DNA from 3 places in the Variovorax monticola genome. Region 3 is predicted to be linked to each of the others. Evidence: riboswitches for the same ligand, from Rfam matches in the RefSeq annotation. Region 3 holds a riboswitch; each other region holds the start of a gene.
The links. A riboswitch is a leader RNA that binds a small molecule or an ion and turns the genes downstream of it on or off. The one in region 3 is predicted to bind cobalamin.
Positions count from the first base shown of each region.

Region 1: it holds a riboswitch for cobalamin, as region 3 does, so the genes downstream of both, ACSFA5_RS10625 (TonB-dependent receptor domain-containing protein) here and ACSFA5_RS21175 (TonB-dependent receptor) in region 3, are expected to answer to the same signal.
Region 2: it holds a riboswitch for cobalamin, as region 3 does, so the genes downstream of both, cobM (precorrin-4 C(11)-methyltransferase) here and ACSFA5_RS21175 (TonB-dependent receptor) in region 3, are expected to answer to the same signal.

Region 1 covers NZ_JBPJZP010000002.1:1,062,121-1,072,557, forward strand. The annotation lists gene ACSFA5_RS10615 (DUF904 domain-containing protein) at 1-1, opposite strand, end outside; gene ACSFA5_RS10620 (ClcB-like voltage-gated chloride channel protein) at 105-1,823, opposite strand; cobalamin riboswitch at 1,882-2,144, shown strand; gene ACSFA5_RS10625 (TonB-dependent receptor domain-containing protein) at 2,237-4,165, shown strand; gene ACSFA5_RS10630 (cobyrinic acid a,c-diamide synthase CobB) at 4,150-5,580, shown strand; gene ACSFA5_RS10635 (bifunctional adenosylcobinamide kinase/adenosylcobinamide-phosphate guanylyltransferase) at 5,564-6,160, shown strand; gene ACSFA5_RS10640 (ABC transporter substrate-binding protein) at 6,157-7,032, shown strand; gene ACSFA5_RS10645 (FecCD family ABC transporter permease) at 7,029-8,054, shown strand; gene ACSFA5_RS10650 (ABC transporter ATP-binding protein) at 8,051-8,833, shown strand; gene cobO (cob(I)yrinic acid a,c-diamide adenosyltransferase) at 8,968-9,537, shown strand; gene bluB (5,6-dimethylbenzimidazole synthase) at 9,543-10,223, shown strand; gene ACSFA5_RS10665 (MotA/TolQ/ExbB proton channel family protein) at 10,223-10,437, shown strand, end outside.
Region 2 covers NZ_JBPJZP010000001.1:491,970-502,406, reverse strand. The annotation lists gene ACSFA5_RS02230 (cobalt-precorrin-5B (C(1))-methyltransferase) at 1-926, opposite strand, end outside; gene ACSFA5_RS02225 (precorrin-8X methylmutase) at 923-1,612, opposite strand; gene ACSFA5_RS02220 (sirohydrochlorin chelatase) at 1,609-2,607, opposite strand; gene cobM (precorrin-4 C(11)-methyltransferase) at 2,604-3,461, opposite strand; cobalamin riboswitch at 3,615-3,876, opposite strand; gene ACSFA5_RS02210 (DODA-type extradiol aromatic ring-opening family dioxygenase) at 4,068-4,901, shown strand; gene ACSFA5_RS02205 (FadR/GntR family transcriptional regulator) at 4,926-5,669, opposite strand; gene ACSFA5_RS02200 (fumarylacetoacetate hydrolase family protein) at 5,813-6,691, shown strand; gene ACSFA5_RS02195 (tripartite tricarboxylate transporter substrate binding protein) at 6,737-7,729, shown strand; gene ACSFA5_RS02190 ((2Fe-2S)-binding protein) at 7,729-8,217, shown strand; gene ACSFA5_RS02185 (xanthine dehydrogenase family protein molybdopterin-binding subunit) at 8,214-10,358, shown strand; gene ACSFA5_RS02180 (substrate-binding domain-containing protein) at 10,408-10,437, shown strand, end outside.
Region 3 covers NZ_JBPJZP010000006.1:36,929-47,365, reverse strand. The annotation lists gene cobN (cobaltochelatase subunit CobN) at 1-3,584, opposite strand, end outside; gene cobW (cobalamin biosynthesis protein CobW) at 3,604-4,671, opposite strand; gene ACSFA5_RS21185 (energy-coupling factor ABC transporter permease) at 4,779-5,456, opposite strand; gene ACSFA5_RS21180 (PepSY domain-containing protein) at 5,503-7,050, opposite strand; gene ACSFA5_RS21175 (TonB-dependent receptor) at 7,059-9,251, opposite strand; cobalamin riboswitch at 9,381-9,656, opposite strand; gene ACSFA5_RS21170 (hypothetical protein) at 9,694-9,927, opposite strand; gene ACSFA5_RS21165 (hypothetical protein) at 10,097-10,437, shown strand, end outside.

The sequences.
Region 1 (10,437 bases), on a different contig from region 3:
TGGTTGGCGATTGTAGTTTCCCGGGAAAACGGTCCTGCCGAGGCTGGGCGCGGTGCCCGGCGTGGGCAGGATTCTGCGGCTTCGCAGGCCCCCGATCAAACCTTTCACGGCTCGCTCAGGCGCACATAGGTGGCCAGCAGTGCGCTCTTGGCGGCCACGCCGAGCAGCACGGGGTTGTCCGTGCTCTCGATCACCGGCAGCCGTTCACCCAGGTGGTCCAGGAAGCGCTGAAGCGCTTCGCCCAGGCCTGTGTCGGCGGTGATCGGCCGGATGGCTTGCGACAGCAGCGCACCCGCGGTCGTCTCGGTGGGTGCGGTGCCCAGCGCCGACAACGGCACCACGCCGAGGTAGCGGTTGTCCGCATCGACGACGTACAGGTACTTCACCGGATGCTGCAAGAAGATCTTGCTCATGGCCTCGCGGTCGGCCTGCGGGCCGACCACCGTTTCCGCCGGCTGCACCAGGTCGCGCATGTGCAGCCCGCGCAGGCGCAACTGCGTGTCGCGCTGTTCGTTGCGCCGCAGCGTGATCTCGTACATCGAGCCGGCATTGGCCGAGCGCGCCACGAAGTACGCGATGACGCTGGCCGCCATCAGCGGCAGCATGACCTGGTAGCTCAGCGTCATCTCGAAGATCATCAAAATGGCCATCAGCGGCGCCTGCGTGGCACCCGCCAGGAACGCGCCCATGCCGACGATGGCGTAGGCGAACGGCGCCGACGTGGCCGCCGGCCACAGCGCCTGCACCCCCTGGCCGAACAGCGCACCGACCATGCAGCCGAAGAACAGCGCCGGCGTGAACACGCCGCCCACCGCGCCCGAGCCGGCGGTGGCCAGCGTCGCGGCTGTCTTGGCGAGCAGCACCAGCGCGATGAAAGTCCACGGCCACGGCGTGTGCAGCACCGCGTTGACCACGCTGTAGCCGTTGCCCCACACCTCGGGCACGGGCACCGAAATCGCGCCCATCGCCAAGCCGCCCAGCGCCAGCCGCCACGGCAGCGCCAGCGGCAGCCGAGAGAACAGCGCCCGGCTGCCCTGCAGCGCGCGCAGGAAGCCGACCGCCGCAAAGCCCAGCAGCACGCCGAGCACGCAGAACAGCGCGACCTCGGTGCCGTGGATCTCCGGGAACGCCGGCATCCGGTAGGGCGGCTGGTAGCCGGGCAGCGCGCGCATGGCGACGTTGGCGACCACCGAGGCGATGATGATCGGCCCCACGCTTTCCATCGCGATGGAGCCCAGCACGATTTCGGCGACGAAGAAGGCGCCCGCGATGGGCGCGTTGTAGGCGGCGGTCAGGCCCGCCGCCGCGCCGCAGGCCACCAGCAGCCGCAGCCGCTCGACCGGAAAGCGGAACACCCGGCCCAGCAGCGACGCCGCCAGCGCCGCGAGCTGCACCATCGAGCCTTCGCGCCCGATGGAGCCGCCGCTGCCGATGCTGACCAGCGACGACGCGCTGCGCACCAGCGTCTGCGCCACCGGAATGCGCCCGTCGCCCAGCACGATGGCTTCCATGTAGTCGGACGTGGCGCTCTGCGCCGCGATTCGTTTTGCCGCGACGAGCAGCAACCCCGCCACCAGCCCGCCGAGCGTGGGGCAGGCGATGCGCGCCCACCACGGCAGGCCTTTGGCCATGGCCACCAGCCCGTTGCCGGGGCCGAGCACCAGGTGTTCGAAGTGATAGAGCGCCGCGCGGAAGAGTTCGGTCGCCAGCGTGCCGAGCAGCCCCGCCACGATCGACCACAGCAGCATCGATTGCCAGCCGGAAACACCAAACAGACGCTGCAGCGCCGAACGAAGATTCAGGAATACCGAGGCGGGCCGCATATGGCAACCGATGTTAGCGGCGGCCCGCAACTTTCGACTTAGAGAAGAATCGTCAGGGCCTAAAATGCGGCCCGTTGGTGCTTGCGGCCTGGTTCACATGCCGCGGTTCAACGGGAAGCAGGAGTGGAAGCCCCACCGACCTCACGCAGGTCGGAACAAGGCCCAAGCCGCCTGCGCTGCCCCCGCAACGGTCAAGCAGACGGCGCCGCAAGGCGCCAACCCCTTTCCATTCAAGCCACTGGGCGCCCTGAAACAGGTGCCTGGGAAGGCGGCAGGGGTCGTTCTGCCAGCCCGGATACCGGCCAACGAGGCGGCTGCCGCATGCATGAACATCCACGCATGGGCAGCCATGGCGCCCATGGCGCCGGCGGGGAGGCCGGCAAGGGGTATAGACGTTTCGTTCGGTCCATTCAATGATTTCCCACGTTTGCTTTTCCAGCGGCCGCGCGCCTGTGCGCCGCCTGCGTTTCGCCTGCCTGCAACTGCCTCTGGGCATGGCGCTGGCTTCCGCCTTCGGTGGCCTCGCCCATGCCCAGGAAGCCCCGGCCCTGGCCGAAACGGTGGTCACGGCCAACCGCACGCCGCAGGCGCTGTCTGATCTGGTGGGCGATGTGTCCATCGTCGACCGCCAGGCCATCGAGCGCAGCGGCGCGACCGGCGTGGCCGACGTGCTGGCGCGCCTGCCGGGCATCGAGATCTCGCGCAACGGCGGCGTGGGCAACACCACCAGCCTGTTCATCCGCGGCGCGGAAACGCGCTTCACGGCCGTGTACCTGGACGGCGTGCGCATCGACTCGCAGTCCACCGGCGGCGCCGGCTGGGAAGGCATTCCGCTGTCGCAGATCGACCGCATCGAAGTGCTGCGCGGCCCGGCCGCAGCCGTCTACGGCTCGGACGCCGTGGGCGGCGTGATCCAGCTGTTCACGCGGCGCGGCGAAGAGGGCGTGCGGCCCTACGCGGGCATCGGCTTCGGCAGCAACGGGCTGCGCAAGATAGAAGGCGGCGTGAGCGGCAAGTCGGGGCTGCTCGACTACGCGTTCGGCGTGGCGCATGAAGAAAGCAAGGGCTTCAACGTGCAGCCCGTCGACAAGCGCACGCCCAGCAAGGACGGCTTCACCAGCCCCGACCGCGACGGCTACCGCAGCACCTCGGGCAACGTGAAGCTGGGTTTGCAGATCACGCCCGACCAGCGCCTGGACGCCACGCTGCTCACCAGCGACATCACGGCCGGCTACGACGCCACCGTGTCGTACCGCAGCCGCCTGCCCATCACCTTCGCCAACGACCAGGCGAACAACACGCTGCGCACCGCCGGGCTGACCTGGTCGGCCAAGTGGAACGACATCTACAGCACCCGCGTGCAGGTGACCGACTCGCAAACCGTCTACAAGACGCAGCCGTCGTTCTACCGCACCGAAACCAAGCTGCGCGGCTACCTGTTCCAGAACGAGTTCCGCTTCGGCCCGCACCTGCTGAGCGCCACCTTCGAGCGCCGCGAAGACGCGCTCGAAAACGCGCCCACCACCTCGTCGAAGCTGCTGTCGCGCGACCGTGCGCAGGACGCCGTTTCGCTGGGCTACGGCTTCGTGCAAGGCCCGCATTCGCTGCAGCTGCACGTGCGCCACGACAGGGACAGCGAGTTCGGCGGCAAGACCACCGGCAGCGCGGCCTACGGCTACGCCATCACCCCGGCGCTGCGTTTCACCGCCTCGGCCGGCACTGCGTTCCGCGTGCCCACGCTCTACCAGCGCTTCAGCGAGTACGGCCTGGCCACGCTCAAGCCCGAGTCGAGCCGCAACGTCGAGCTGGGCCTGCAGTACACCGAAGGCGGCACCCAGGCGGGCATCGTGGTCTACAACAACCGGGTGCAGAACCTGATCGTGTTCGACGGCACCGCCAAGGGCTGCGCCTCGTCGTTCGGTTGCTACTCCAGCACCGCGCGCGCGCGCTACCAGGGCGTGACGCTGTCGGGCAGCCAGCGTTTGGGCGACGTGACCCTGCGCGCCTCGCTCGACTACCAGGACCCGCGCGACCTGGCCACCGACCACCTGCTGGCTCGCCGTGCGCAGCGCCACGCCGTGCTGGGCGCCGACTGGCGCGTGGCCGGCTGGACACTGGGCGCCGAGGTGCAGACCTCGAGCAAGCGCTACGACGACGCGGCCAACACCGTCAGGCTCGGCGGCTACACCGTGCTGAACCTGTCGGCCAGCACCCAAATCACGCGCGACCTGAACCTGGTGGCGCGCGTCGACAATGTGGGCAACAAGGACTACCAGTTCGCGCGGCTGTATGCCAATGCAGGCCGCACCGCGTACGTCGGCCTCAAGTGGACGCCTCAGTAAACCCCTCACCCCTGCCCACCGGCAGCCCAGGTGCCGCGGCGGCCTCGCGCGCCACCTGCGCCGCGGTGCTGGTCGCCGCGCCTGCCTCCGGCCAAGGCAAGACCACCGTCGCCGCCGCGCTCGCGCGGCTGCACACGCGCCAGGGACAGCGCGTGCGCGCCTTCAAGTGCGGGCCCGACTTCCTGGACCCGCTGTGGCTGGCGCTGGCCACCGGCGCGCCGGTGCATTCGCTCGACCTGTGGATGACCGGCGAGGCCGACTGCCGCGCGCGCCTGCGTGCCGCGGCGGCCGAATGCGACCTGGTGATCGTCGAAGGCGTGATGGGCCTGTTCGACGGCACGCCCAGCGCCGCCGACCTGGCCGAGCGCTTCGGCCTGCCGGTGCTGGCGGTGATCGACGCGCATGCCATGGCCGGCACCTTCGGGGCGCTGGCCTACGGTCTGCAGAACTTTCGCCCCGGCCTGCCGTGGGCCGGCGTGCTGGCCAACCGTGTGGCCAGCGAGCGGCATGCGGGCATGCTGAAAGACGCGCTGCGCGAACCCTCGCAGTGGATGGGCGCCTTGCCGCGCGATGCGGGCTTCACGCTGCCTGAACGTCACCTCGGGCTGGTGCTGGCCAGCGAGCTGGGCGATGCGATGGCGCGGCTCGATGCGGTCGCCGATGTGCTGGCCACCACGCCGTTGGGGCAGATGCAGCCTTCGCAGCTGCCACAGGTGAACTTCGATGCCCCTGCACCCGAGCAGCCTGTGCAGCCCCTGCTGGCCGGTCGCACCGTCGCCATCGCGCGCGATGCGGCCTTCTCGTTCATCTACCCCGCGAACCTCGACGTGCTCAAGGCGCTGGGCGCGCAGCTGTCCTTTTTCTCGCCGCTGGCGGGCGATGCGGTGCCCGCATGCGATGCCGTGTGGCTGCCCGGCGGCTACCCGGAGCTGCATGCCGAGGCGCTCTCTGGCTGCACGGCGGCGCGCGAGTCGCTCGCCGCCCATGCCGCGGCCGGCAAGCCGGTGTGGGCCGAGTGCGGCGGCATGATGGTGCTGTTCGACGAGCTCGCCACGCAAGACGACGCCGCACAGGGCGTGCAAGTGCACCGCATGTGGGGCCTGCTGCCCGGCAAGGTCGCGATGCAGAAGCGCCTGGCCGGCCTGGGCCCGCAGCAGCTGGTGCTCGGCGAGCGCACCCTGCGCGGCCACACTTTTCACTATTCGCTGTGCGACACGCCGCTGGCGCCCGTCGCCCATACCGCCCGACCCACCGTGACCCAGCCCGTGGGCGCGCGCGGCGGCGAGGCGCTGTACGTGCACGGCCTGGTGCGCGCGAGCTACTTCCATGCATGGTTCGCCTCCAGCCCGCAAGCCACCGCGCGCCTGTTCGGCGCCATGCCCATCGAGTTGGAGAGCCATGCCCCTGTCGCCTAAGCCGAAGACCGCCGTGCACGAATTCATCCTCGGCGGCCAGAAGAGCGGCAAGTCGCGCCGCGGCGAGCAGCGCGCCATCGACTGGCTGGCCGCTGGCCCACGCCACCGCGCCGTGATGATCGCCACCGCCCAGCCCTACGACGACGAGATGCTCGAGCGCATCGTGCGCCACCAGGCCGACCGCGCCGAGCGCGTGCCCGGCATGCGCACCATCGAAGAGCCCATAGAGCTTGCGCGCGCCGTGGTCACGCAGAGCACGCCCGAGACGCTGGTGGTCGTCGACTGCCTCACGCTGTGGCTCACCAACCTGACGATGCCCATGCCCTGCGAAGACGCGCGCCCCGCCACGCGCACGCCGGCCACGCACATCGCCATGCTGCTGGTGGCGCTGCGCGAGGCGGGCGGCCCTGTGGTGCTGGTCGGCAACGAAATCGGCCTGGGCGTGATTCCGCTGGGCCGCGAGACGCGCGCGTTCGTCGACGCCCTTGGCCGACTGAACCAGGACGTGGCCGCCGCCTGCGACCGCGTGACCCTGATGGCCGCCGGCCTGCCGTTGACGCTGAAGGCGCCTGCCGCATGAAGACCTTGCGCATGTCATTGGCCGCGCTCGGCCTGATGCTGTTCGCATGGACGGCGCACGCCGTCGACGTGGTCGACGAGCGCGGCGTCACCGTCAGCCTGCCGCAGCCGCCGCAACGCATCGTCACGTTGCTGCCCTCGCTCACCGAATCTGTTTGTGCCCTGGGCGCCTGCCACCGGCTGGTGGGTGTCGACCGTTACTCCAATTCGCCCGAGCAGGTGAAGGCGCTGCCGCAGGTCGGCGGCGGGATCGACCCCAATGTGGAGGCCATCGTCGCGCTCAAGCCCGACGCGGTGCTGCTGGCCAAGTCGTCGCGCGTCACGCAGCGGCTCGAAGCGCTGGGCGTGAAGGTGCTGGTGCTCGAACCCAAGAACCATGCCGACGTGCGGCGCGTGCTCGACAAGCTCGACCAGGTGCTCGGCACGCACGACGCGCCGAAGGTCTGGCGCGTGATCGACGCCAGCGTGTCGGCCGCCGCGCAGTCGCTGCCGGCGAGCGCGAAGGGGCTGCGCGTGTACTTCGAGGTGAACAGCGCGCCGTATGCGGCGGGCGAGTCTTCGTTCATCGGCGAGACGCTCGCGCGGCTGGGCGTGAAGAACATCGTGCCGGCGTCGCTCGGCCCGTTTCCCAAGCTCAACCCCGAGTACGTGGTGCGTGCCGACCCCGATCTCATCATGGTCAGCGTGCGCAGCGCGCAGGGGCTGGAGCAGCGCCCCGGCTGGGCCGGCATCCGCGCGGTGCGCGAAGGCCGCATCTGCCGCTTCAGCGCCGAGCAGTCCGACGTGCTGGTGCGCCCCGGCCCGCGCATGGACGAGGCCGCGCGCCTGATGGCGCAGTGCATCTCCACGCAGAACGACAGGGGAAAGCGGTGAACGCCGCACTCAGGCACACGGCCCACCTGCGCCGGGTCGTGCTGCTCGGCGTGGGCCTGCTGGCGCTGGGCGCGGCGCTGATGCTGCTGGGCCTGGGCATCGGCAGCACCGGCTTCGAAAGCCTGCTGTCGGCGCGGCACGACCCGGTGGCGCTGCAGATCGTGTGGGACATCCGGCTGCCGCGCACCCTTGGTGCGTGGCTGGCCGGCGCGCTGCTGGGCCTGGCGGGCGCGGTGGCGCAGGGGCTGTTCCGCAACCCGCTGGCCGACCCGTATTTGCTGGGCAGCGCTTCGGGGGCCTCGCTCGGCGTGGCGGTGGCGCTGCTGATGTTCGGCGGCTCGGCCGCCAGCGCGCAGTGGGTGATGCGGCTGGGCCTCACCGGCGCGGCCTTCGTCGGCGCGGTGCTGGCGGTGATGCTCACGCTGATGCTGGCCAGCGGCGTGCAGCAGACGCTGCGCCTGCTGCTGGCCGGCGTGATCGTCGGCGTGGTGCTGGGCGCCGCGAAAGACCTGATCACCATCGCCTCGGCCGACATCCTGCAGGCCCTCCAGGGCTTCGTGCTCGGCAGCACCGGCCTGGTCGGCTGGAGCGCCTGCGCGGTGATGGCCATGGTCGGCGCGGTGTGCCTGCTGCTGGCCTGGGCGCTGGCGCCGGTGCTCGACGGGCTGGCGCTGGGCGAGGCCACCGCGCGCAGCCTGGGCCTGCCGCTGGGCGCCATGCGCGCGGCGCTGGTCGTGGTGCTGGCACTGGCCACCGGCGCGGCCGTCGCGCAGACCGGCCTGATCGCCTTCGTCGGCCTGGCCGCGCCGCACCTGGTTCGCTCGGTCGTCAAGACCACGCATGCGCGGCTGATCGTGCTGGCGGCGCTGATGGGCGGGCTGCTGCTGATGGCGGCCGACCTGCTGGCGCGCTGGCTGGTTGCGCCGCAGGAACTGCCGGTGGGCGTGCTCACGGCCGTGCTGGGCGGCAGCTACCTGCTGTGGCTGATGCACCGGCGCAGCGCGCGGAGCGGCGTGGCATGAGCGGCCCCAAGACACCCGCCCTCGAAGCGCGCCGCTTGAGCGCCACGCTCGGCGCGACCGAGGTGCTGCACGACATCGACCTGCGCCTGTCCGCCGCCCGCTGGACCAGCATCGTCGGGCCTAACGGCGCGGGCAAGTCGACGCTGCTCAAGGCGATGGCTGGCTTGTTGGCGCACCGTGGCGAGGTGCGGCTCTTCGGCGAAGTGCAAAGCAAAGTGCCAGCGCGCACCCGTGCCCAGCGCCTGTCCTGGCTGGGCCAGAGCGGCACGGGCGAGGGCAGCGCCGACGACCTGATGGTCTACGACATCGCCATGCTTGGCCGCCTGCCGCACCAGCGCTGGCTGGCCGCGCCCAGTACGGCGGACCGCGAGGCCGTGGAGCGCGCGTTGCGCAGCACGCAGGCCTGGGAGTGGCGCGACCGGCCGCTGGGCCAGTTGTCGGGCGGCGAGCGCCAGCGCGTGCTGCTCGCGCGCGCGCTCGCGGTCGAGGCCGATCTGTTGTTGATGGACGAGCCGCTCGCCAACCTCGACCCGCCGCACCAGGCCGACTGGATGCAGACCGCCCGCGCATTGGTGTCCCAAGGCAAGACGGTGGTGAGCGTGCTGCACGAACTGCCGATGGCATTGGCCGCCGACGAACTGGTCGTGATGAACCACGGCCGCGTGGTGCACCACGGTGGCTGCAGCGACGCCGCCACGCACACCGCGCTGGAGCAGGTGTTCGATCACCGCATCCGGGTGCATCGTGTGGCTGAGCAGTGGATTGCGTTGCCGCGATGACGGTCGTTGTGTTTGACGTTCGCTGTTCAGGGCGCGCTCACGCCGACGGGGTGAGCGTTCTCAGAGCCGTCGTTGATCGCCGATCACCGGCAGCGCACACGCCCCGAACATCTCCCCCCAATACCGGACACCCCATGCAAATAGAAACCCCTCCCAGCGAAAAGCCGTACGAGAAGCCGGAAGGCGAACGCCGGGGCATCGTCATCGTCAACACCGGCGACGGCAAGGGCAAAAGCACAGCAGCCTTCGGCCTCGCATTGCGCGCCCACGGCCGTGGCAAGCCCGTGAAGATCTATCAGTTCATGAAAGTGCCATCGGCGCGTTTCGGCGAACACCGCATGTTCGAGCAGATCGGCATTCCCATCGAAGGACTCGGCGACGGCTTCAGCTGGAAGAGCCAGGACCTCGAACGCTCCGGGCAACTGGCGCGCGACGGCTGGGAAAAGGCCAAGGCGGCGATTCTGTCGGGCGAGTTCTTCCTGGTGGTGCTCGACGAAATCAGCTACCCGCTGATCTACGGGTGGCTGCCGCTCGAAGGCGTGCTCGAAACATTGCGCGCACGGCCCAAGCATGTGCACGTGGTGCTCACCGGCCGCCGCTGCCCGCCCGAACTCATCGAGCTGGCCGACACCGTCACCGAGATGACCTTGGTCAAGCATGCCTTCAAGGCCGGCATTCCCGCGCAACGCGGCATCGAAGACTGAACGGCATGGCGCACGCGTTCGAGGCCGACGAGGCTGCGGCCGTCTACCGCGCCATCCACGAGCGGCGCGACATGCGCCACTTCGCGGGCGGCCAGGTCGCGCCCGAGGTGCTGCGCCGGCTGCTCGACGCGGCGCACCACGCGCCCAGCGTCGGCTTCATGCAGCCGTGGCGCTTCATTCGCATTCGCGGGCAGGTGCTGCGCCAGCAACTGCACCGTGTCGTCGAGCAAGAACGTGTGCGCACGGCCCGGGCGCTGGGCGAGCGCGAAGACGAATTCATGTGCCTCAAGGTACAGGGCCTGCTCGACGCGGCCGAGCTGCTGGCGGTGACGCTGGCCGACGGGCGCGAGAAGCATGTGTTCGGCCGCCGCACGCTGCCGCAGATGGACCTGGCCTCCGCCTCGTGCGCCATCCAGAACCTGTGGCTCGCGGCGCGTGCCGAAGGGCTGGGCATGGGCTGGGTGTCGCTGTTCGACCCGGCGCAGGTGTCGGTGCTGCTCGGCCTGCCCGACGGCGCCGAGCCCATCGCCTTGCTGTGCCTGGGGCCGGTGCACGGTTTCTACGACGAACCCATGCTGCAACGCGAGCGCTGGGCCCGGCGCGCGCCGCTCGCGTCGCTGGTGTTCGACGAAGGCTGGGGCCGGCCTTCGGACCTGTTCGATCGTTCTCCAGGGGAACCCGCCTGATGCTTGCCTTCGACACCGTTCTCTTCGAACTCGCGCGCCTGTTCCTCTGGCCCGTGACGCTGGGCGTGCTGCTGTCCTTCGTGTACGCCGTGTACTGCCTGGGCGCCTTCGGCATCGAGTACCTGCAGCGCCGCCGCGACCCGTCGCGCGTGCTGGCGCTGCGGCACCACGCCGATGCCAGCCAGGAGCAGATGGAGCTGGTGGTGCTCAAGCA
Region 2 (10,437 bases), on a different contig from region 3:
TCGTTGCCGCGAATCGCGTCGCACACGTCGCTCGGCGCGCCCAGCCCCGCCGCCAGGTCGGCCAGCAGGCCGGTGTCGACCTCGGCGCGCCCGGCGTGGGTGATGGTCTCGCCCTGCGCGATCTTGGTGAGCTTGCCGACCATGCCGCCGATCACGACCTTCTTGAGCCCGGCCTTTACAGCCGCGCCCATCGCATAGCGCAGAAAGTCGCCCATCTGCACGAAGGCCGGCTCGGGCAGCTCTGGCATCTCGGCCATCACGAACTTTTCGGTGCGCCCGCCGGTGGTGAGCACCACCACGCCGTGGCCCAGCGTGCCCGCCACCTGCACGCCCTGCACCACGCTCGCGCGGTAGGCGGCGGTGGAATAGGGCTTGACGATGCCGGTGGTGCCCAGAATGGAAATGCCGCCCAGGATGCCCAGGCGCGCATTGAGCGTTTTCTTGGCCATCTCCTCGCCCTGCGGCACCGAGATGGCCACTTCGAGGCCGACTTCGTCGAGCAGGGGCGTGCCCACCGCGCGCACGTTCGCCTCGATGTTGCGGCGCGGCACCGGGTTGATGGCCGGCCCGCCCACGGTCAGGCCGAGCCCCGGCATGGTGACGGTGCCCACGCCGGTGCCGCCCTTCAGCAGCACCTGCCCCGCCAGTTCGGGCAGCACGCGCACGTCGGCGGTGAGATGGGCCTTGTCGGTGCAGTCGGGGTCGTCGCCCGCGTCCTTGATGACCATCGCATGCGCGAGCGCGCCGTCGACGCGGCCGTCCTGCACGGCAAAGCGCACCAGGTCGCCGTTGGGCAGCAGGCACTCGACCTCTTCGGGCACCCGGCCGGTGACCAGCCCGATCACCGCCGCGCGCGCCGCCGCGGCCGAGCACGCACCGGTCGTGAAACCGGTGCGGGTGCCGCGGGGCGCGCCCTTGTCCATCATGCGGTGTGCTCGCGCGCCTCCGCCAGGCCCAGCAGCGCGTGGATCGCGGCCACCACCAGCGTGGAACCGCCCTTGCGCCCGCGAATCACGATCCAGGGCACGCCGGCCTCCAGCGCCATCAGGTCCTTCGACTCGGCCGCCGAGACGAAGCCGACCGGCATGCCGACCACCAGCGCGGGGCGCGCGCCTTCTTCGTGGATCAGCCGCACGATCTCGATCAGCGCGGTCGGTGCATTGCCGATGCCGACAATCGCGCCGTCGACCAGGCCCAGGCGGTGCGCCTTGCGCATGGCCTGCACGGCGCGCGTGGTGCCTTCGGCCTTCGCCTGCGCGATCACGTCCTCGTCGCTGATGAACTGGTGCGTGCCCATGCCGAAGTGGGCCAGGCGCGGGGCCGAGAGGCCCACGCAGATCATCTCCACGTCGGCTACCACGCGGCTCTCGCGCGAACGGACGGCGGCAATGGCGGCGTCGATCGCGTCGGGGTGGAAGTCGGTCAGGCCGTTGAAGTCGAAGTCGGCGTTCGCATGGATCATGCGGCGCACCACGGGCCACTGGTCGGCGGTGTAGGGGTGCGAGGTCACCTCGCGGTCGATCACCGCGAAGGAGTCATGCTCGATGGCGCGGCCCGCCGCGGTGAGCTGCTCGGTGACGACGTTGGCCGCCATGGAAGGCGTCGGGTTCATCGCGGTGCCGGCGCCGCGTCGTCATGCGCATGGTCATGTGCGTGGTCATGTGCGTGGTCATGTGCGTGGTCGTGTGCGTGGTCGTGATCGTGCGGATGCGCGTGCGGGTGGGGATGCGCGTGCGCAGGGTCGTCGCCATGGCTGTGGGGCACCGCATCGTCATGGTGGTGGCCGCCCAGGCCGTGTTCCACCGCGAAGTCGCGGAACTTGCAGCCGTCGCAAGGCATGAGCGCGATCGGCGCGCCGCGGCGCAGGTCGTTCACGCGTTGCTCCAGCAGCCCGAAGATCTCGGGCTCGAAGCCGAAGTACCGGGTCGAGACGAAGCGGATCGTCGGGTACTGCGCCTTCAGGTTCTCGACCTGGCGCGCGATGCGTTCGACCAGCGTGCCGTTGAACAGGTAGTACGGCAGCACCACCACCTGCTTCATGCCCTGCAGGCTCTGGCGCTGCACGGCCTTCTCCAGGCGCGGGTAGGTGATGCCGGTGAAGGCCAGGTCCACCAGCTCGTGGTCGGTTTCCTCCAGCAGCCAGCGCGCCATCTTCGCCATGTCGCCGTTGGCCTGTCGGTCCGAAGAGCCGCGGCCCAGAATGACCACGCCGGTGGTGGTGGGGTCGGGCATGTCCAGCGCCTGCATCGCGCCCTTCAGGCGCCGCCGCAAGATGGCCAGGATCGGGTCGCAGGCCGTGAGGTGCGGCGCATACAGGAACTGCACCATCGGGAACTTCAGCCGCGCGCCGTCGATGGCCTGCGGAATGTCCATCTTCACGTGGCCCGCCGCATTCAGGATGAGCGGCACCACGACCACGCGCGGCGCGCCCTCGGCCGCGCGGCGCAGCCCCTCGCTCATCGTGACTTCGGAGAACTCGATGAAGCAGACCTCGATGCGCCAGCCCGGCTGGCGCTCGCGCCACTGCGCCGCAAAGGCCTCGATCTCGTCGTTGCCGGATTTTTCGCGCGAGCCGTGGCCCACCAGAAGAACGGTTTCGGTGCTCATGGGGTGTCCTGAAGGAGGGTTTCGACGGGAACGCTCGCGCGCCGGAAGCGGTGCGTGAAGCTCGCGTCGTAGAGTTTGGATTTGGCCAGCGTGGTCCACTGCCGTGCGCCCAGCGTGGGGCTGGCGATGATCATCGACTGGCTCACGATGCGCGCCTCGCGGCACAGCGCCTGGATGGTGGCGACCGTGCCGCGCACAATCTTCTCTTCGCCCGGCCAGCTCGCCTTGTGCACCACCACCACGGGTGCGTCGGGCGACCAGCCGGCGGCCGCCAGCGCGGCCGTGACCTTGCCCATGAGCGTGATGCTCAGGAAGATGCACAGCGTGCTGTGGTGCGCGGCCAGCGCCTCCAGCGATTCGCCTTCGGGCATCGGTGTGCGGCCTTCCACGCGCGTGAAGATCACGGTCTGCGTGACCTCGGGCAGCGTGAGGCTTTCCACCGCCGCCGCCGCCGAGGCCATGGCCGAAGACACGCCCGGCACCACGCCGATCGGCACGCCCGCCGCATCCAGCGGCTGCACCAGCTCGATGAGCGCGCCGTACAGACCCGGGTCGCCGGTCTGCAGGCGTACCACGGTGGCGCAGCGCGCGGCCTGCGCAATGAGCCAGGCGGACATCTGCTCGAGCGTCATGTCCTTGCTGTCGGCAATGGCGCAGCCGGGCGGCGCCCAGCGCGTGGCGGCTTCGCTCACGAGCGAGCCCGCGAACAGGATGGCCCCGGCGCGTTCGACCAGGCCGCGGCCCTTGACGGTGATGAGTTCGGGGTCGCCCGGACCCGCGCCGACGAACCACACGGTTCCCGGCGTGCACGCTGCCTGCGCAGTGCTGCTTGGAGCGATGGCTCGCTCGTTCATGATGGTTCCTCCGCGCCCGCCGCGCGACAGATGGTCGGTAAGACCCGGCGGGAGGGAGAAATCGGGAGGCTTGCGTGAATGCGCTGCGACGGATGCGAGGATGCATCGAGCCGAACGCCATGCGTCGCCCGCCGATCCTCGCCCACCGCAAGGTCATGCGCTGGTCGTCAGGCCGGTCTCCGGGCTTGCGAGCGGAGGGCCATCGGCTCTCCTGCAAAAACCACCTTCCCGTGCCGTTCGTGACACAGTGGCGTGGGACCGGATCCCGGGGTTTTGCTTTTGACTCGCTTACCGTTGCGGGGGCAGCGTCGGCATGGCGCGGTGTTCATCACCGCTGCGCACCGACTTCCCGTTTCACCCTGGCCACCCCGCCGTTTCCACGGGGCGCCAGGACACCTGACAACGCCTGAAAAGTGTATCAGCTGACTTGCCGCCGAGCCCACGAAAGGTGGGCGCAGCTGCCGTTCGCGCAACTCGGCGACCCTCAGCCGTGGCGCCAGGAGCCTTCAATGTTTCTTGGCAGGAACCGATTCGTTGCATCCTGGCCTGTCGATTTCCTTGGGGGAAATGTCTAAAGTCGGTCCAACGCTTTCAAGGAGCATCGACTTGACCCACGACAACACGAACACATCGCGACTGCCCACGTACTTCATTTCGCACGGCGGCGGCCCCTGGCCCTGGATGAAGAAGGAAATGGGCGCCACCTACGACCAGCTCGCCGCCTCGCTGGCAGACATGCCGCGCCAGATCGGCCGCACGCCCGCCGCCATCCTGATGGTGTCGGCGCACTGGGAGGCGCCCGTCTTCGCGGTGCAGGGCAACCCCCGGCCGCCCATGATCTACGACTACGGCGGCTTCCCCGCGCACACCTACGACGTGCGTTACGACGCGCCCGGCTCGCCCGAACTCGCGCAGCGCGTGCAGTCGCTCATTGCCGCGGCCGGCCTGCCGGTGCAGATCGACCCCGAGCGCGGCTACGACCACGGCATGTTCTCGCCGATGGCCGCCATCTACCCGAAGGCCGACGTGCCGGTGGTGCAGCTGTCGCTGCGCCGCGGGCTCGACCCGGCGGAGCATCTGGCGCTGGGCCGCGCCATTGCGCCGCTGCGCGATGAAAACGTGTTGATCGTCGGCAGTGGCCTGAGCTATCACAACCTGCGCAACTTCGGCCCGCAGGCGCACGGCGTGTCGAAGGCCTTCGACGACTGGCTCGACGCCGCGGTGGTCAAGGGTTCGAGCACCGGGCGCAGCGCGCAGTTGCTCGACTGGGCCGCGGCGCCGTCCGCACGCGTGGCGCATCCGCGCGAAGAGCACCTGATCCCGCTGATGGTGGCCGTCGGCGCGGCCGAGGCCGAGGCCGGCGAGCGCGTCTACCACGAGGACGCCTTCATGGGCGGGCTGGTCGTCTCCAGCTTCCGCTTCGGCGCGGCAGCCGCGTAGGAACGCGAAGAAGGCGCGGCCCGTTCAGTCCCCGAAAAGGTTGCGCTGGATCTGGTCCAGGTGCTGGACCAGCACGCGCTGCGCTCCGGCTTCGTCGCGATCGCGCAGCGCCTCGACCAGCGCACGGTGCTGCTGCTCGTACTGCGCGCGCCGTGGCCCGGTGAGCGACTTGGCCTTGAGCCGCCCCCATTCGCCCTGGTCGCGCACGCGCTGCGTCAGTTCCAGGATGTGCACGAAGAAGCCGTTGTGCGTGGCCACCGCCAGCGCCTTGTGCAACTCGCCGTCCCAGTGCTCGAAGCCCTCGATGGTCTCGGCCGCCTCCGATTGCTCGATGCAGTGCTGCATTGCCGCGAAGTCGGCCGCCGTGGCGTTGCGCGTGATCAGCGACGGCATCAACGGCTCTATCAGCCGGCGCGCCACCATCAGCTCCGCCGGGCTCACGTTGACATGCAGCGAGGGCACCGGCAGCAGCGCCGCCGTTCCCGCCGTGGAGGCCGGCGTGGCGGTTGCCGCCACGAAGGTGCCGCTGCCGACCGATTGCGTGATCAGCCCGCGCTCGCGAAAACCCGACAGCACGCGGCGCACCGCACCGCGAGAGGCGCCGAAACGCTCGCTCAGCTCGCGCTCGGCGGGCAGCTTCACGCCCGCCTGCAGCGTGCCGCTCGCAATGCCTTCGCGCAGGTAGCGCGACAGGGCCTTCGCCCCTTCGGCCTTGGGCTGCAGGGCCGACGCTCCGGGCGCTGCCGTCATGGCCTCGTGCTCGCTCATTCGCTGCTCCCGGTAGATGCTGTTAGTAGTACCAATTGGTCCTTAAATTTGAGGAATTGGTATTGATGATGGTTCATTTTGGTTCTACATTGCGCTTCCCGCAACTGTCTTATTCTGCCGTCGCGACGACGCCTTCCACTCCCATGAAATTCGCATCCGTTTCCCTGGTCGATCGCGCCGTTCCCGTGCTGGTCGACACGCAGGCGCAACGCTTCTGGCCCCTCGCCGACCTGGTGCCGGGCTTTGCCGGCGACCTGGTCGAGCTGATCGAACGCTTCGGCGAGCTGAAGAACCAATTGGTCGCCCAAGGCGAAGGCCAGCCGCTGGCCGGTGCCAAGTTGCTGGCACCCATCGCGCAGCCGCGCCGCAACATCTTCTGCGTGGGCAAGAACTACGCCGAACATGCAGCCGAGTTCAGCAAGTCGGGCTTCGACAGCAGCGCCAAGGAGGGCGAGCACGCGCCCGAGGCGCCGGTGGTCTTCACCAAGCCCTTCACCTCGGTCATCGGGCCCGGCGACACCATCCCACCGCACAAGGGCGTGGTGAAGCAACTCGACTACGAGGCCGAGCTCACGGTCGTCATCGGCAAGGGCGGGCGCGGCATCCGCAAGGCCGACGCACTGGACCACGTGTTCGGCTACACCATCGTCAACGACGTCACCGCGCGCGACCTGCAGAAGCTGCACCGCCAGTGGTTCCTGGGCAAGGCGCTCGACGGCTTCTGCCCCATGGGCCCGTACCTGGTGACGGCCGACGAACTCGACGCGGCCAACCTCGACGTGAAGTGCTGGGTCAACGGCGAACTGCGGCAGAACGCGAACACCGCGCAGTTGATCTTCGACATTCCCACGCTCATCGAGACCATCTCGGCCGGCATCGCGCTGATGCCGGGCGACCTGATCGCGACCGGCACGCCGGCCGGCGTGGGCATCGGCTTCACGCCGCCGAAGTTTTTGCAGACGAACGACACCGTGCGCATCGAGATCCAGCACATCGGCGTGCTGGAAAACACGGTCGGCTGAGCGCCCCTGCACAGCAGCACACACAAGAACACAAGGAGACAAGCCATGTGGAAGCAAGGATCGGTGCGCGGGCTCGCCGCGCTGGCGCTCGCCGCCTTTTCGCTGGGGCAGGGCGCCGCGGCGCATGCCGAGGACGCGTCGGCCTACCCGTCGCGCACGGTGACCATCGTCGTGCCCTTCGGGCCGGGCGGCTCGGCCGACGTGTACGCCCGCGTGCTCGCTGAAAAGCTGGGCCGCGAAACCGGCAAGTCGTTCATCGTGGAGAACCGGCCCGGCGCGGGCGCGGTGATCGGCACGCAGTTCGTGGCCAAGGCCGCGCCCGACGGCTACACGCTGCTCATGATGTCGAACACGCAGACCGTGAACGAGTCGCTGCTGCGCCAGAAGCCCTACGAGCTGATGCGCGACTTCACGGCGGTGGCGCCGGTGAACGAGGCGCCTCTGGTGCTGGTGGTGCGCTCGGGCCTCGCGCCCAAGACGCTGCCCGAACTCATCCGCCAGGCCAAGTCGAGCCCGGGCAAGCTCAACTACGCCTCTTCGGGCACGGGCACGCCGTACCACATGGCCGGCGAGCTCTTCAAGAGCATGGCGGGCGTGGACGTCGTGCACATCCCCTACAAGAGCAGCGGCGGCGCGCGCACCGACGTGCTCGGCGGCCAGGTCGACATGATGTTCGACGCCGTCGGCACCATGACCGACCTGATCGCCACCGGCAAGGTGCGTGCGCTCGCCACCACCGGCAAGACGCGCTCCAGCGTGATGCCCGACGTGCCCACCATGGCCGAGCTGGGCCTGCCCGACTACACCGCGACGATCTGGCTCGGCATCCTCGCGCCCAAGGGCACGCCCCAGCCGATCGTCGATCTGCTCAACCAGAAGATCGCCAAGGTGGTGCAAGACCCGGCCACGCGCACGCTGTGGGCCAGGAGCGGCATCGACGGCATGGCAATGTCGCCAGCGGCCTTCACGCAGTACCTGAACCAGGACATCGCGAAGTGGCGAAAGATCGTCGAGTCGGCCCACATCACGGTGGACTGATGGCGCAGGGCGACGCCATCGCAGTCACCGTCAACGGTGTGGCGCGCGTGCTGGCGGTCGAGCCCGACCGCACGCTGCTCGACGTGCTGCGCAACGACCTCGGCCTGCGCGCGAGCCGCTTCGGCTGCGGCGCGGGCGAGTGCGGCGCCTGCATGGTGCTGCTCGACGGCCGTGCGGTGCCCAGCTGCGACACGCCGATGTGGTCGGTCGCCGGCAAGCACGTGCGCACTGCCGAGGGTCTGGGCACGCGCGCCGCGCCGCACCCGGTGCAGAGCGCCTTCGTGGCGGAGCAGGCGGCGCAGTGCGGTTACTGCACCTCGGGCATGCTGGTCTCGGCGGTGGCGCTGCTGCAGTGCAACCCATGCCCCGCCGATGCCGAGATACGCGAAGGCATGGCGCGCAACCTGTGCCGTTGCGGCACGCACCCGCGGGTGATGCGCGCCATCGTCCGTGCGGCTGCGGCGATGGGCCAGGGGCGTGCCGCATGAGCGGCACGGCCGCGCTGCCGCCGAGCCTGCAGGCCAATCCGCGGCTGTCCACCTGGCTGCGCATCGACCGCGCGGGCCATGTCGCGGTGCACTCGGGCAAGGTCGAGCTCGGCCAGGGCATCCTCGGCGCGCTGGCGCAGATCGCTGCGGAAGAGCTCGACCTCGAGCTGGCGCAGGTGCGCTTGGTGCCCGCCGCGACCGGCCTCAGCCCCGACGAGGCAATGACCTCGGGCAGCTTGTCGGTGCAGCATTCGGGCGCCGCGCTGCGTCACGTGTGCGCGCAGGCGCGTGCCCTCCATCTCGAATGGGCGGCGGCGCTGCACGGCATCGCTTCGGCCGATTTGCGCGTGGCCGGCGGCGAGATCTTCCATGGCGAGCGGCGCATTTCGGACTACTGGGAGATCGCCGAAGCTGCCGGCCCGGCGCTGCTGGACGTGGACGCCACCGCGCTTGCCATGCCCAAGCAGGCGGGCGACTACCGCATCGTCGGGCGCGTGCAGCCGCGCGACGACATTGCCGAGAAGGTCTTCTGCGAATTCATGTTCATCCACGACATGGTGCTGCCGCGCATGGCGCACGGGCGCATCGTGCGACCGCCATCGCCGCATGCCGAGCTCGTGGAATGCCCGCTCGACGAAGTGCGCGCCTGGGGCGGCGTGCTCGCCGTGCTGCGCGACGGCTCGCAGCTCGGTGTGGTGGCCGAGACCGAATCGCTGGCCGAGCGCGTCGCCGCGCGGCTCGCCAGGCTGGCGGTGTGGACCGAGGCCGAGCGGCTGCCCGACGAAGCGGCGCTGCGGCCCTGGCTGCAATCGCTGCCGTCCACCGCGCTCGAATTCGGCTCGCGTTCGGACAAGACCGCCGCGCCGGCCGTACGGACCGTGCGCGCGTCGTACTCGAAGCCTTTCATCCGCCATGCGTCCATCGGTCCTTCGTGCGCGCTCGCGCTGTCGGTGCACGACGGGCTGCAGGTCTGGAGCCACAGCCAAGGCATCTACAACCTGCGCAAGGACCTCGCCATCGCTTTCGGCCTGCCGCCGGAATGCATTCGCGTGCAGCACGTGCAGGGCGCTGGCTGCTACGGCCACAACGGCGCGGACGACGCGGCCTTCGACGCCGCCTGGCTCGCGCGCGCCTGTGCCGGGCTGCCGGTGCGGGTGCAGTGGTCGCGCGCGGACGAGTTGTGCTGGTCGCCCGTCGGCCCGGCGATGGCAATCGACCTCGAGGCCGATCTCGACGCGGCGGGCCGCGTGGTCGCGTGGCGGCACCAGTCCTGGAGCCCGGGCCACGGCCTGCGCCCCGGGCGCGGTGCCACGCCGACGCTGCTGGGCAGCTGGTACCTCGCGCAGCCCTTCGAACACGTGGCGTCGACCGACGCGCCGCGTGCCGCGGGCGGTGGCGGTGACCGCAATGCCGACCCGATCTACGCCTTTCCCCGCTTCGATGTCGTCTGCCGGCGCGTGCTGGACGTGCCCATGCGCACTTCGGCGCTGCGCGCGCTCGGCGCCTTCGCGAACGTGTTCGCCATCGAGTCCTTCATGGACGAGCTGGCGCTTTGCAGCGGCGCCGACCCGCTGGACTACCGCATCGCCCAGCTCGACGACCCGCGTGCCGTGGCAGTGCTGCGGGCCGTCTCGGCGCAGGCCGGATGGCAGCCGCGCGAGGTGCCGGCGGGCGAGGGCCGCGGCCGGGGCGTCGGCTTTGCCCGCTACAAGAACACCGGTGCGTACTGCGCCGTCGTCGCCGAGGTGGAAGTCGATGAGCGGGTGCACGTGCGGCGGCTGCACATCGCGGTGGACGTGGGCCTGGCCGTCAACCCCGACGGCGTGCGCCAGCAGATCGAGGGCGGCGCGCTGCAGGCCACTAGCTGGGCGCTGATGGAAGCCGCGCACTTCGACCGCACGCGCATGCGCGACCCCGGCTGGGAGGACTACCCGATCCTGCGATTTCCCGATGTGCCGCACATCGACGTGCAGGTGCTCCTGGCCGACGGCTTCGCCTCGCTCGGCGCGGGCGAGGCTTCGCTGGGCCCGACCGCCGCGGCCATCGCGAACGCGGTGTTCGACGCGCTGGGCGTGCGCGTGCGCGACCTGCCGATGCTGCCCGAGCGCATCGTGCAGGCCATGGAGGACATGGACGCCTGAAACTGGCGCTGCCTGTGTCTCCTTTTCTTTTGACATCGATGGAACAACAATGAAACTGACCCTCTTCAGCGGCGGCGCC
Region 3 (10,437 bases):
TAGTCCACGGTGGCGGCCATCTCGAAGGCGCCCTTGTAGCCGTGGCGCTTCACGCCGTCCATCCACTTGGGGTTGACCACGCGCGAGCGAATGACGCGGCTGATTTCTTCCTTCAGCGTGCGCACGCGCGGCGCCTGCGGGTTGCCGTGGTCGCCGTGGTACATCGCGGGCTGCTGCCCGCTCAGGTGGCGCACGGCGGCGGCCATGCCGCCCTGGAACTGGTAGTAGTCGTTGGAGTCGAGTAGGTCGTGCTCGCGGCTGTCCTGGTTCTGCATGACGACGTTCATGGCGCGCAGGCGGCGCACCAGCGCGTCGGCCGCCGGCACGCCGTCGCTGCCCTGGCCGTAGGCATGGGCGCTGCCGCCCACGTAGGCCTTCGCCAGGTCGTCGTCGGTCTGCCAGTCGCCCTGGTCGAACAGCGGCTGCAGGCCCGAGCCGTAGCTGCCGGGCGCCGAACCGAACACGCGCCAGCCGGCCTGCAGGCGCGCTGTATCCGGTGAAACGCCCTGCGCTTCGAGCGCGGCGGCCTCGCGCAGGATGCGCGCGCGGATCGGGTTGCGCTCGGCGTCTTCGTCCTCCTGCGCGGCCACTGCCTGCACCGCGGCGTCGAACATCTGCACGGCATTGGGAAAGGCGTCGCGGAAGAAGCCCGAGATGCGCAACGTCACGTCGATGCGCGGCCGGCCGATGCCCACCGTGGGCAGCACCTCGAAGTCGACCACGCGCTGGCTGCCCGGCGCCCACTTGGGCCGCACGCCGATGAGCGCGAAGGCCTGCGCCAGGTCGTCGCCGCCGGTGCGCATGGTGGCCGTGCCCCAGACCGACAGGCCCATCGCCACCGGGTAGTCGCCGTGCTCCTGCAGGTGGCGCTCGACCAGCTGCGCGGCGGACTTCAGGCCCAGCATCCAGGCGGTGGGCGTGGGAATGGCGCGGGTGTCGACCGCGTAGAAATTGCGCCCGGTGGGCAGCACGTCGGGCCGGCCGCGCGAGGGCGAGCCGCTCGGGCCCGGGGGCACGAAGCGGCCTTGCAGGGCGCGCAGCAGTTGCCGCAGCTCTTGCGGTCCGCATGCGTCGAGCGCGGGTGCCAGGCTGAGCGCGATGCGGCGCATGACAGCCGCCGTCCGCGGCAAGCCGGGTGGGCATGCGTCCTCTTCGAGCAGCCGCTGCGCGAGCAGCTCCAGCCGTTCGCGCGTGTCGCCCTGGTGCCGCCACGCTTCGTTGCTGACCGACTGCAGCAGCGCGGGGCGCGCGCCCTGCCAGGGCTTGGCCGCATCGATGTCGAGCGGGTCGAAGGCCTCGCCCGGCAGCAGGTCGGTGGCCAGCGCGCCGAGCAGGCCCGCGTTGTCGCCCGCGCCGTCCAGCGCCGGGTAGCGGGCCAGCGCCAGCAAGGTGTCGCGCCGCAGACGGCCTTGCGGCGAGGCGCCGAACACATGCAGCCCGTCGCGAATCTGCGTTTCCTTCAGCTCGCACAGGTACGCATCGACGCGCGCGAGCACGGCGTCGTCTTCCGCGCCCGGCATGCCGAGTTCTTCGACCAGGTGCTGCGCGCGCACGACAGCGAGGATCTGCGCGCGCAGCACCTTGGCGCGGCGCGCGTCGACCAGCAGCGCGTCGTAGCACTCGTCGACCTGGCGCTCCAGGTCTTGCAGCGGGCCGTGGTTTTCGGCACGCGTGAGCGGGGGCATCAGGTGGTCGACGATGACCGCCTGCGTACGCCGCTTGGCCTGCGCGCCCTCGCCCGGGTCGTTGACGATGAAGGGGTACACGTTGGGCAGCGGCCCCAGGATGGCGTCGGGCCAGCAGGTCTGCGACAGCGCCAGGCTCTTGCCCGGCAGCCACTCGAGGTTGCCGTGCTTGCCGACGTGCACCACCGCGTCGATGGAGAACACGTCGCGCAGCCAGAAATAGAAGGCGAGGTAGCTGTGCGGCGGCACCAGCTCGGCGTCGTGGTAGCTCGCGTAGTCGGCCACGCCCAAGGTGCTTTGGGTGCCCAGCGCGCGCGCCGGCTGGATGCCGACGAACACGCGGCCCAGCCGCAGGCCGGCGATCATGAAGCGGCCCTGCCGCACCATCGGGTCTTGTTCCGGCGTGCCCCAGCGCGCGTCGATGGCGGCGGCCATGCCGTCGGGCAAGGCCGCCAGGCGTGCGTTGTAGTCGGCCAGCGCGTAGCTTTGCCACGCGGGGCGCGAGGCCCATTGTTCGGGGTCGTTGGCAATGCCTTGCTGCAGCTTGCGCATGAGCGCATCGCCGTCGTCGGGCATCGCGTCGGCCGCGCCCAGCCGGTAGCCTTCGGCCTGCATCGCGCGCAGGATGCCGATGACCGAGGCCGGCGTGTCCAGCCCCACGCCGCTGCCGATGCGGCCTTCGCTGCCCGGATAGTTGGCCAGGATCAGCGCCACGCGCTTGTCCCCGGCGCGCAGGCTGCGCAGCCTGCACCAGCGCCGCGCCAGCTCGGCCACGAAGGCGACGCGGTCGGGCTCGGGCTGGTAGTTGACCACCTCGGTCTGCGTGAGCTCGCAGCGGTGCGACAGGCCCTTGAAACTGATGGCGCGCGTGATGATGCGGCCGTCCATTTCGGGCAGCGCGATCTGCATCGCGATGTCGCGCGGGCGCAGGCCCTGGCTGTCGGCCAGCCAGTCTTCGCGGTTGCCGCCGCTCACGATCACCTGCAGCACCGGCGCGTCACCGGCCAGGGCGATGCCTTCGCCCGCTTCGTTCTGCGCGCCCTGCCCCAGCGCCGCGAACGCCGTGGTGTTGAGCACCAGCTGCACGTCGTGCGCGGCGCACAACTCGCGCAACGTCGACAGGCACAGCGGGTCTTTGAGTGAGTCGAGCGCCACGGGCAGCGGGTTGAGGCCTTCGGCGCTCAGCGCGGCGGCCAGCGCATCGAAGGCCGCCGTGTTGCCCGACAGGAGGTGCGACCGGTAGAACACCAGCGCCACCACCGGCGCGCCCGCCTGCCAGCCGGCGCGCAGGTCGTCGATGCCGGCCACGGTATGGGCTGCGTTCATCCCGCCCATGCCGCGCGGCACATGCAGCGCCACCTGCGGCAGGCTGCGCGGCGGCAGCGGCGCCTGGCCGTGGCCCAGCCCATGGAACGCCACCGAGCGCAGGAACTGCATCGCATTGCCCGCGCCACCGCTGCGCGTGTACTGCCACAGCTGGCGGCTCACCTCGCGCGGCACGGTGCCGCGCGCGAGCAGGTCTTCGTCTTCCTGCAGGTCGCCCGAGAACATGGCGAGCTGCTGGCCTTTGCGCCTGGCGAGCTTCTCCAGCTGCTGCAGCCCGTAGGCCCACGCCGACTCCGCCCCCAGGTGGTCGACCACCACCACGCGCGCATGCTGCAGCACCTCGTCGATGTACAGGTCGAGCGAGGCCGGCTGCCGCAGGTACATGAGGTTGGCCAGACGCAGCGACGGATAGCCGGGGTCGGTGGCCGCAAGCGCCGTGCGCGCCGCGGCCAGCAGCGCGAGCGTGGTGTCGGCCGAGCTGAGCACCACGATGTCGCCCGGCGTCTGGTCGAGCCGGGTGACCACGCTGTCGTCTTCGACGAAGCGGCCGGGCTGGGTGCTCAGCAGGTGCATGCGTTGGGCCTGTGGCGCGTCAGGCAGCCACCGCGCTCACCTCGTCCAGCGCCTTGCGCAGCACCGCCTCGTCCAGGTCTTCGCCAATGAACACCAGCCGCGTGCGCTGTGCCTCGCCGTCGCGCCAGCGGCGGTCGAAGTGGTGGTCGAAGCGGCGGCCCACGCCCTGCACCAGCAGGCGCATCGGCTTGCCAGGGATGGCGACGAAGCCCTTCACGCGGTAGATGGTGTGCTGCTCGACCAGCCGGTTCAGCACGGCCAGCAGGCGGTCGCGGTCCACGGGCGGCAGCTCGATGACGAGCGAGTCGAACTCGTCGTGGTCGTGCTCCTCTTCGTGGTCGTGGTGGCTTTCGCGCAGGTGGATGGTGGCCTCGGCCGCGCGGCCCTGGCCCAGCAGCAGCGCCAGCGGCAGCCGGCCTTCGGTGGCGGCGACGATCTTCACTTCGGGCGGCAGCTCTTCGCGCACCAGCGCCTCGACCTGCGCGCGCGTGGCGTCGTCCATCAGGTCGGTCTTGTTGAGCACCACCAGGTCGGCGGCGGAGAGCTGGTCTTCGAACAGCTCGTGCAGCGGCGACTCGTGGTCGAGGTTGGGGTCGGCGCGGCGGGCCTCGTCCACCTGCTGCGGATTGGCCGCGAACTGGCCCGAGGCGGCGGCCGGGCCGTCCACCACCGTGACCACCGAGTCGACGGTGAAGATGTTGGCGATGCCAGGCCACTGGAAGGCCTGCACCAGCGGCTTGGGCAGCGCCAGGCCGGATGTTTCGATGATCACCGCGTCGATGTCGCCGCGCCGCTCGGCCAGCTGCAGCATCACGGGCAGGAACTCTTCCTGCACGGTGCAGCAGACGCAGCCGTTGGCCAGCTCGTACAGCGCGCCTTCGCGCTCGTTGCCTTCATCGTCGCAGCCGATGCCGCAGCCGCGAAGAATGTCGCCGTCGATGCCGAGCTCGCCGAACTCGTTGACGATCACCGCGATGCGGCGGCCCTCGGCGTTGCCCAGGATGTGGCGCAGCAGCGTGGTCTTGCCGCTGCCCAGGAAGCCCGTGACGATGGTGACGGGAATCTTGGCGTTGCTTGCTTGTGTCATGGGAGAGGTTCTTTCAGCGGCCATGGCCACCGCGATGAATGGCAAGGGCGCCCGCGGCACTTGCCGGGGCGCCCTCGAAAAAAAGAAAGCGCGACGGGCCTGGCGAATCAGGCGGCGCCGTACAGGCGGCGCTCGACGAAGGCCGTGCCCTGCAGGCGGCGCCAGGCCTTGGCGGCTGCCAGCACGCCCAGGTCGACCAGCGGCTCGACCAGCACGACGGTCATGTAGGCCGCGCCGAAGCTGGCGATCTGGCCCACGTTCTCGAGCCCCGTGCCGCGCCCGTAGAGCGCCCAGAAGCCGACCCACACCACGATGCCGCCCTGGTAGGCCACCGACAGCTTGAAGGCCTGCTGGTAGCTCAGGTCCACATAGGCCACGTTCCTGGGAACGATGCGCTGCGCCAGCGCGGCGGTCGCGAACAAGGGCACCAGCAAGGTGGTGACGTTCATGCCGAACTGCGGAATGTCCTGCGGCTCGAAGAACAACCCCTGGATGAGCAGCCCGCCCGCCAGGCCGATGGCCGCGGGCGCCAGGCCGAACACCAGCAGCAGCGTGGTGCCCAGGATCAGGTGCACCTCGGACACGCCCACCGGGTGGTGAGGCAGCACCTCGAAGAAGCAGAACACCAGCGCCACGGCAATGGCCGAGCGCACCGCAAGGGCGGCAAGGCCGTCCTTGACGGCGGTGTCGAAGGCCACCTTGCCTGTGCAGGCCAGCGCGGCGGCTGCCGTCGCATAGCTGAGAAAAATCTTGGATCCGTCCACCAGACCTGGTTCGATGTGCATCGAGCACCTCCTGAAATGCACCGCAGTGCGAAAGTTGATTGTTGGTTCATGGGCTGGCTTGCGCAAGCCCCTTCGAAACGGGGGAAGGCCGCGGCTTGCGCCGCAGCCGTCGCCAGCCGATCACCACGCCGCTGGCCGAGGCCACCGCGCCGACGATGGAAAGCAGCCACATCACGACGTCCCAGGCCGGCCGGTAGTGAATCAGCCAGGGAAAGTCCAGGCTGTGCGCGGCGTTGAAGAGCCAGCGGCGAAGCCGTGAATCGGCGTCGTTGCTGCCTGCGACCTGGCCGCCGGCGGGAGCTATGTAGATCCAGCTGCGCGCCGGGTCGTCGAACTGCAGCCGCCACACGGGCAGCACGCGCTCGCGGTGGTGGCCGTACCAGTGGAAGTCTTCGCGGGTCTGGAGCTCGGCCTGCGCCACGGCGGCGCCGGGCCGCAGTCGGGCGGCGGCGCGCACGATGTCGTCCTTGCCGATCGATGCCGGGGCGCCCGTGCCCGCGTCGACCACGCGCACACGCGCCTTGGCGTCGCGCAACTGAAGCAGCGGCCGGCCGTCGAACCACAGCAGCACGGCCTCGCGCGGGGCAGCCTCGCCCTCGCCCGCCGGCAACAAGGCCGGTGGCCAAGGGAACGGCACCGTACCGGCCCCGGTGTAGCGCGCCAAGGCAGCGGCGTCGAGCGGCCCGCGCTGGAACCAGCCGTTGGGGTTCATCGAGAGCCAACCGCTGACGATCCAGGTCAGCACGAAGAAGCCGCCGATCAGCCCGGCGATGTGGTGCCACGCCATCCAGCCCGAATAAGGCGTGACCGCCCCGTTGCGGAACCGGCGCCGCACGCGCACCCGCAGGATGCCGATGACCATGCCCGTCACGGCCGAGACGATGCACGCCGCCGACAGCCACACCACCACGTCGTGCCACAGCGGCGGATCGGCCCGCAATGGGGTGAAGTAGATCCAGTGCGGCACCGAGCCCAGCCAGTTCCAGAAACGCTCCGGGCGCGTGGTGTCGCGCACCACCTCGCCGTTGCGCTGCGACACGTACAGCTCGGTGCCGGCCGCGTCGCCGACCTCGATGCGGTGCAGCGGGCGCAGCGGGTTCAGGCCCTGCGGCACGGTCCACTGGTCGCGCTCCAGCGTCTCGGCCCAGCGCGCGCCGGCGTGGCCCGAGAAGGCGCGCGCGATGGCCTCGGCCTGCGCGGCGTCGACCGGGCCGGGCACGCGGCCATCGCGCGCGGACACCGTGTGCCGGCCGCCGCGCGCATCGACGATGCGCCAGACCGGCCCGGCGTCGCTGCCGCCCTGCATTTCAAGCCCCATGCGCCGCGGGGGCTGCATGCGCACGTCCTGGGGCAGCACCTGCAGCGCGGCCACGGGCGAGACCTGCGCCTGCTCGAAGCGCAGCGGCGCGAGCCCCGCCAGCCGCTCCTCGTCCGTGAGGTTGGGGTACCCCACGTACATCATCACCACGCCCGAGACGAACCACATGACGAACAGCAGGCAGCCGCCGATGCCCAGCCACCGGTGCGTCCAGTAGAGCCCGTGCCGGATGCGCGGCCAGGCGCGGCGCCATGCGGAGGTCATGACGGAATTCATGCAGAACCTCAGAAGTCGACCAGCGCCGACAGCTCGAACGAGCGCGGCCGGCCCAGCAACCACTGGTTGCCGCCGTTCGAGAACGACACCGGGTACTTGCGGTCCGCCAGGTTGTAGGCGCGCAGCGCCAGCTTGAGCGTCGGGTTCGCCTGCCAGCTCACCGAGGCGTCGGCCACGGTGTAAGAGCCGATCTTGCGTGTGTTGGCCGCATCGACCTGGCGCGCGCCGACGTAGCGCACGCCGAGAGCGGCCTCCCACTGCGGCTGGAAGCGCCAGCTGAGCCACAGGTTGGCGGCCTCTTCGGGCACGCCGTTGGGCGTGTTGCCCGCGCGCGAGACCAGCCCGCCGTTCACGACCTCGTTGAAGTCCTCGTAGCGCGCGCGCAGCTTGGCCACGTTGGCTTCGAGCCGCAGCGTGGACGTGAGCGCCAGGTCGAGCGTGGCCTCGATGCCTTCTGACGACTGCTTGCCGATCTGCTGTGTCTTTGTCGGGTCGTTCGCGTCGCGCGAGAGCAGCTTGTTCTTCTCGATGCGGTAGGCCGCCACGGTCCAGGCGCCGCGGGCGTCGGCCAGCTGGCGCTTGTAGCCGACCTCCACCTGCTTGCCGGTGCTCAGCTCGAAGGGCACCTGCGTGGCCGAGGTGCTGATGAGCGAGGTCAGCGGGTCGGCCGCGCGCGCCACCTGCGCGTAGAACGACTGCGACGCGTCGGGCGCGTACACCACGCCGAGGCGGCCGGTGGCGTACTCGAAGGTCTTGCCCAGGTTGTTGGCGGCGTTCTGCAGGTCGGTGCGCGCCACCTTGGCATGGTCCCAGCGCAGGCTGCCCACCACCGACCACTGTTCGTTGAAGGCCAGCTTGTCTTCGGTGAAGAAGGCGTAGGTGTCGGTCTTGGTCTTGTAGCGCGGCGTGTAGGCCACGGGCGAGGCGTAGGTGCCGGGGTTGAAGGCGAAGGGGTCGACCACCGAGCGGCCGCCGTAGGGCGAGTCGTTGGTGTGCTGGAAGTCGATGCGGTTCACGTCGAAGCCCACCAGCACCTGGTTGGCCAGCCCGAACACGCTGTGCTTGAGGGTGGCGTCGGTGCGGTTGCCGATCTGCTCCTGGTCGTGGCCGATCTCCAGGTAGTCGCCGCGCGTCACGCGGCGCGTGGTGGCGTTGAAGGTGTAGGTCTCGCTGTTGCGCCAGTGGCGCTTGCTCTCCAGGCGGTAGAGCTGGTTGCGCACCGTCACGGCGTCGTTCGGCGTCCACTGGGCGTCGAGCCGGGTCCATTTGTCGCGGTACTTGATTTCGGCGTCGTCCAGGTTGTAGTTCTGGCGCAGCGTCTGGCTGTTCAGGCGCCCGTCGATCAGCGGCACGCCGTAGTAGCGCTGCGGCGACTGGCGGCCCTCGTCGTGCGAGAGCGTGAACTGCAGCTGCGGCGACACGTCCAGCCGCACGGCCGCGCCCACGGCCAGGCTCTCGGCCTCGCCGCGCTGCATGAAGCCGTCGGTGGTGCGGTGGCTGATGTCGAAGCGGTACGACAGTTTGTCGTTGATCGCCCCGCCGCTGCCGAAGGCCACCTGGCGGGTGGCGTCGGAGCCCACCGTGACCAGCGCCTCGTTCTGGATCGGGCCGCGCGTGGGCTTCCTGGGCACCACGTTGATGGCGCCGCCGATGGCGCCTTCGCCGTACATCACCGAGGCCGCGCCGCGCAGCACCTCGATGCGCTCGACCGACCAGGTGTCGAACGGAAACGTGACTGTGCCGGCGCCCGCATACAGGCGCGTGCCGTCGAACAGCTGCATCACCGAGCCGTGGCCGGTGAAGCCGCGCGCCGCCATCGCGGTGCCGCCGTTGCCGGGGCCGGGGGAACCGGTGATGCCGGTGGCGCGGGTGGCCGCGTCGACCACCGATACGTCGCCGCGCGCGCGGATGGTGTCGCCCGTCAGCACCTCGATGCTGGCCGGCGTTTCCAGCGGAGTGAGGCCGAGCCGGCTGCCGGTGGACGTGGGCTCGTCGATGGCCAGCGGGGCGTGGCGGTCGGCCTCGATGCGTACCGGGTTCAGGCTCTGGCTCTGGCCGGCCGTTTCGCCCGACTGGGCAAAGGCCGCGCAGGGCCCGAAGGCCAGGCCCAGCCCGATGGAAAGGCCTGAAAGGCGCCTGCGATAAAGCGGCGCGCGCGCGTGAATGCCCGGGTGCCTTCGCGCCCGTGTTGCTCGACTCATGTGACTTCTCCTCCGGCCTGCGTCCCCGCAGGCTTCCGACCGATGAAGGACGCGAGGGGAGAGGCGACGGGGCTGCCACGGTGCGCGCGAGCGCGAAGCGGCAGGCCCGGACACGCACTCCCGCTGCGTCCGAAGGCGGTTGCGAAGGCCGGTATCCGGGCTCGCGGAGCGCCGACGCGTGCTGAATGGAGCACACGACGACCGAAACCCTCGCCTTCCCACGCCGAAGCGCAGTGACTGCCGAGCCTTCAAGAAAGAGGCTCGCGCGTGAGGGTTTCCAGATCCGCTGACCGTTGCGGGGGCAGCGCAGGCTTTGACGCGTCTTCAACGACGCGGCGCACCTGCTTCCCGTTTAACCCTGGGCCATGCGACATGAACCCGGGGCACCTTCGAACCGTGGTGGGGTGCAATTATCAAAAGTTAACGCACCCAACCGGCGGAATTATAGGGAGCCGAGCGTGCTGTCGGGTCCGAACAGCCGCCGCATCGCGGCCACGCCCGCCACCAGGGCGCTCGAATAGCTGCCGTACGGCTCCGAAGCGGCTTCGAGGGGCGTGTAGACATGGGCCCGCTCGGGAGCACCGGGCAGTGCGTCCGCTGCTTCCATCAGCACCCAGTGGTATTCGCCCGGTTCCAGTTCGTGGACGGTGAGCGCGATGTTTCTGGGCGAGGGCATGGCGGTGTGAAGGTAGAAAAAAGGTGCTGACTGTTGAATGCCTGGGGCGCTTGCACCGTTGACAGCTCCCGGGCTTCTCCTACAGAGCACGCCCGTGACGCGACCTAATGTTTTTGCTCGAGGACCCAAGGCGGGTCCTTGTTCTCGAAAACCATACGCAGGAGGCAGCATGAAATCATTCAGCCTGGACCCGAGCATGCGGGCGACCCTTGGCGGCGCGTTCTATCCGACGGGCTACTCGATGGTGATGTTCGCGAAGCTGGAAGACGCGAGCCGCGTCGGCCAGCAGCTCGTGGACAACGGCATGAGCAGCGACGACATCTTCCTGCTTCCGCCGCAAGCCGTGCTGTCGCAGATCACGCCGACCGTCGAGCTTGCCGACGACCCGCTGCCCTCGGCCGGCACCGAAGGCGCCACCGTGCGGGCCTACACCAAGCTCGCGAAGGAAGGCCACGCGGCCTTGCTGGTCAAGACCGACGACCGTGAAACCGCCGACAAGCTGATGGAGGC